Regions from separate parts of the Rhizobium sp. SL42 genome, predicted to be linked through region 2. Evidence: predicted binding sites of a transcription regulator. Region 2 holds the regulator's gene; the other holds the start of a gene.

Region 1 (2,399 bases), 450 kb from region 2:
GGCAATGCGGTCGATCTTCGGCCGGTTGCGCGTGACCCAGAGTGACGAGCCGGCGCCCTGACCATCACCGAGCCGGTCGATGGGCACCTGCGGCAGGCCAGCCGCCGCCCAGGCAGAATTGCCGCCTTCCAGGACTTCGGCCGATATGCCGAGAAGGCGCAAATGGGCCGCGACGCCTTCGCTCAGCTTGCGCCCCTGGTGACAGACGACGACAACGGATGTGGGAGTGGAGGCGACTTGCGCCGCCCATTCACCGATCTGCCGGTGATCACGGCGGAAGGCGCCGGGAATGAGGAAGGGATGCGCCGCGACATCGTCGGCGATGCGGACGTCGACAATCAGGGGAGACTGGGATGAACCAAGCAGGCGAAAGAGCTTGTCGGCGGAAATTGCGCCATAGGGTGCCATGATTTGCTCCGTGACTTGAACCGGACGGATGCGAAATTGCGGCATGGCGCCTCATGGAGCTTTCGCGCACTCCACGACAGGAACCTCTCAAATTTGCAGGACGCTGTCAAACATCCCGGCATCGTTTCACCCGCCCGCTTGCCACCTTTGCTTGTTCACCTTCGCTTGTTCACCGGGAGTGCTTGTTCGCCAAGAGGCTGGCCACCGTTCACCGCTATCGGCAGGCCCGCTTTGGGGCCGAAGCTGCCGTTAATCATCTCTGCGAAAAGCTGGGGTTTCGATGCGGCCACCGTCATGCCCGGACATTGCAGTCGTGGCGTGTTCGGCATCTATAACGTCGCCAAGCCGAGACAGCGGATATTGCCGCGAAAAAGGCCGATCAACGCCTGCAGTATCGTCGCATTTCCGTGCACGATGGTCGGCGATCGAGGGGCACGGCGCGGCAATATTTTTTCGCCCCGTGCTTGACTCATCAGGGGCCTCTCCTTATCTCAACCTCGCTGGCACTCACCAAGAGCGAGTGCTAACAGTATCGATGCGGACCCGTTCTGCGGTCCGCGAATGTCATTTGATCGAGGGATTAGACAATGGCAAGCACAACTTTCCGTCCGCTTCACGACCGCGTTGTAGTCAAGCGCGTTGAATCTGAAGAAAAGACCAAGGGCGGCATCATCATTCCTGACACTGCCAAGGAAAAGCCGGCTGAAGGCGAAATCATCGCTATCGGCTCCGGCGTTCGCGACGACAAGGGCAACCTGGTCGCGCTCGACGTCAAGGTTGGTGACCGCGTCCTGTTCGGCAAGTGGTCGGGCACCGAAGTCAAGCTCGACGGCGTAGACCTTCTGATCATGAAGGAAGCCGACATCATGGGCGTTATCGGCTGATCAGCCGTTTCACCCTTCCCTTCTAGACAATTCACCAATGGGCTGATGCCCGGGAGTTTTGAAAATGGCTGCTAAAGAAATTAAATTCGGCCGCACTGCGCGCGAAAAGATGCTGCGCGGCGTCGACATCCTCGCTGACGCTGTCAAGGTAACGCTCGGTCCTAAGGGCCGTAACGTCATCATCGACAAGTCCTTCGGCGCACCGCGCATCACCAAGGACGGCGTATCGGTTGCCAAGGAAATCGAACTTGAAGACAAGTTCGAAAACATGGGCGCCCAGATGGTCCGCGAAGTTGCTTCGAAGACCAACGACATCGCCGGCGACGGCACCACGACTGCTACCGTTCTTGCCCAGGCCATCGTTCGCGAAGGCAACAAGGCAGTGGCCGCCGGCATGAACCCGATGGACCTGAAGCGCGGCATCGACCTCGCCGTTTCGGAAGTCGTCAAGGACCTCCAGGCCAAGGCCAAGAAGATCTCGACGTCTGAAGAAGTCGCACAGGTCGGCACGATCTCGGCAAATGGCGACAGCCAGGTTGGTCGCGATATCGCTGAAGCCATGCAGAAGGTCGGCAACGAAGGTGTCATCACCGTCGAAGAAGCCAAGACCGCTGAAACCGAACTCGAAGTCGTCGAAGGCATGCAGTTCGACCGCGGCTACCTGTCGCCTTACTTCGTCACCAACCCGGAAAAGATGATCGCCGACCTCGACGACGCGTACATCCTCCTGCACGAAAAGAAGCTCTCGAACCTCCAGGCAATGCTGCCGGTTCTCGAAGCCGTCGTTCAGACCGGCAAGCCGCTCGTCATCATCGCTGAAGACGTCGAAGGCGAAGCCCTTGCAACGCTCGTCGTCAACAAGCTGCGTGGCGGCCTGAAGATCGCTGCCGTCAAGGCTCCTGGCTTCGGCGATCGCCGCAAGGCCATGCTGGAAGACATCGCCATCCTGTCGGGCGGCACTGTCATCTCCGAAGACCTCGGCATCAAGCTCGAAACTGTCACGCTCGACATGCTCGGCCGCGCCAAGAAGATCTCGATCACCAAGGAAAACACCACCATCGTTGATGGTGCTGGCCAGAAGTCCGACATCGAAGGCCGCGTTGCCCA
Region 2 (2,399 bases):
TTCGCCCAGCGCTTCGAGATCGACGATGGCGCGCAGCGACCGCCCGATCAGCCGTTGGATTTCCTGGGTGCGGCCACTCTGCTTGCCCGATGCTGCCTCGCGCTTCATCCGGTCGCCGGTGGCGCGCGGCAGCATGCCGTATTCTGCGGTGACCCAGCCCTTGCCGGAGTTGCGCAGCCACGGCGGGGTCTTTTCCTCGAGGCTTGCCGTGCACAGCACATGGGTGTCGCCGAACTTGACGAGGCAGGAACCCTCCGCATGCTTGGAAAAGTTGCGCTCGAACGAAACCTTGCGCATTTGGTCGGTTTTTCTGCCTGATGGCCGCATTGCGATCTCCTAGATTGTCTGACGCCTTCTAGAGCCTTTCCGGGCCAAATGGAAACAGTTCTGTCGCCTGGTTCCGGGTGGCTCGGGTTTTTGCCCCGGGCTTTCGCAGTGAAAAACCTGGGGCGTGCGTAAAAGCCGCGTTGGCCCGTGGAATTTGGCCTTTGTGATCGAGGTCAGAATGACTATATTTCTTTCCATGAAACACTGCACACAGTGCTTGCTCCGATAATGGTTGCACCGACGAATACAGTCGCCGACGTTTCCGCCTCGCTGGATGATCGCTCCAGAGAGGTCTTTCGGCGTATCGTAGAAACCTATCTCGACTCCGGCGATCCACTCGGCTCGCGCAACCTGTCGCGCTTGCTGCCGATGTCGCTGTCGCCGGCCTCGGTGCGCAATGTGATGAGCGATCTTGAAGGTCTCGGTCTGATCTATGCGCCGCATATCAGCGCCGGTCGCCTGCCGACTCAGCTTGGCCTGCGCTTCTTCGTCGATGCATTCATGCAGGTGGGCGATCTTTCCGAGGAAGAGCGTGGCACGATCGAGCGCCAGATCCGGCCACCCAGCGCCGATCAGCCGATGGAAGCGATGTTGACCGAGGCGAGCCGCATGCTGTCGGGCCTGTCGCGTGGCGCGGGTCTGGTAATCTCGTCGAAGAATGATCCCGTCCTGAAACATGTCGAGTTCATTCGGCTGGAGCCGACCAAGGCGCTTGCCGTTCTGGTCGGTGAGCAGAACCAGGTCGAGAACCGTATCATCGAGCTTCCAGCCGGCATTACCGCCTCCCAGTTGACCGAAGCGGCGAATTTCCTCAATGCCAATCTCGCCGGCCAGACCCTGTCAGAACTGCGTGGTCAGCTGGAAAAGCTAAAGACCCAGGTTGCCGGCGAACTCGACGCCTTGTCGCAGGATCTGGTCGAGCGCGGACTGGCCGTCTGGTCCGGCGGTCTTGGAGATCAGAAGCCGACCCGATTGATCGTGCGCGGCCGGGCCAACCTGCTCGAGGGGCTTGCGGGTTCCGAAGACGTGGACCGGCTTCGCCTGCTTTTTGATGATCTGGAGCGCAAGGAAAGCCTGATCGAGATCCTCGACCTTGCCGAAACCGGGCCAGGTGTGCGTATCTTCATCGGCTCGGAAAACAAGCTCTTCTCATTGTCCGGCTCATCGCTGATTGTAGCGCCCTACCGCGATGGCGAAGACCGCATCGTTGGTGCCGTGGGTGTGATTGGTCCGACACGGCTCAACTATTCCCGCATCGTGCCGATGGTCGACTACACCGCCCAGCTCATGGCTCGCCTGGCGCGTTCAGGCCGTTGAGCGCTTCTTTCCCCTCCACGCCTTGATTTTTTCACGACAAACCCTGATATCGGGCTCAAATTCGAAACTCAGAATTCGAACAATGACAATAATTCGGAGATCGTCATGACCGATGAGACCAACAAGAACGGACCTGACACGGCGGCTGCCGAGGCTACCATGCCCGAAGCAGCGGAAGAGCAGATCATGGTCGAAAGCGAAACGGACGTGGATCCGCTGGAAGCTCTGAAAGCAGAGAATGCGGATCTGCGGGACCGTTTCCTGCGGCTGGCCGCTGAAATGGACAATCTTCGCCGCCGCACGGATCGCGAGATCAAGGATGCCAAGTCCTATGCGGTTACCGGCTTTGCACGCGACATGCTGTCGGTTTCGGATAATCTGCGCCGGGCGATTGAAGCCCTGCCGGAGGAAGCGCGCACAAACGCAGATGCTGGTCTTGCCGCTCTGATCGAGGGTGTCGAGATGACCGAGCGAGGCATGCTGGCGACCATGGAACGTCATGGCATCCGCAAGATCGAGCCGGTGGGTCAGAAGTTCGACCCCAATTTCCATCAGGCAATGTTTGAGGTGCCGAACCCGGATGTGCCCAACAGCACCGTCGTCCAGGTCGTGCAGGCGGGTTACGCCATCGGCGAGCGGGTGCTGCGTCCGGCCATGGTTGGTGTTGCCAAGGGCGGTCCGAAGATCGACGCGACGGCCGATACCGCCGGCAAGGCCTAAACCTCACATCATGCATGAAACAAAAAAAGCGCCCT

Evidence for each region. Region 2 encodes HrcA, which represses chaperone genes, less so after heat shock. Its sites were predicted from a motif close to GTTAGCACTCNCNNNNNGNGAGTGCTAAC; they were not measured.
Region 1: a site for HrcA is predicted at 908-936, ahead of groES (co-chaperone GroES). Genes of this name have one in related genera too.

The regions. Positions count from the first base shown of each region.
Region 1 covers NZ_CP063397.1:1,495,126-1,497,524, reverse strand. The annotation lists gene IM739_RS06935 (chromate resistance protein ChrB domain-containing protein) at 1-408, opposite strand, end outside; gene groES (co-chaperone GroES) at 996-1,292, shown strand; gene groL (chaperonin GroEL) at 1,357-2,399, shown strand, end outside.
Region 2 covers NZ_CP063397.1:1,045,304-1,047,702, forward strand. The annotation lists gene rph (ribonuclease PH) at 1-327, opposite strand, end outside; gene hrcA (heat-inducible transcriptional repressor HrcA) at 556-1,644, shown strand; gene grpE (nucleotide exchange factor GrpE) at 1,693-2,364, shown strand.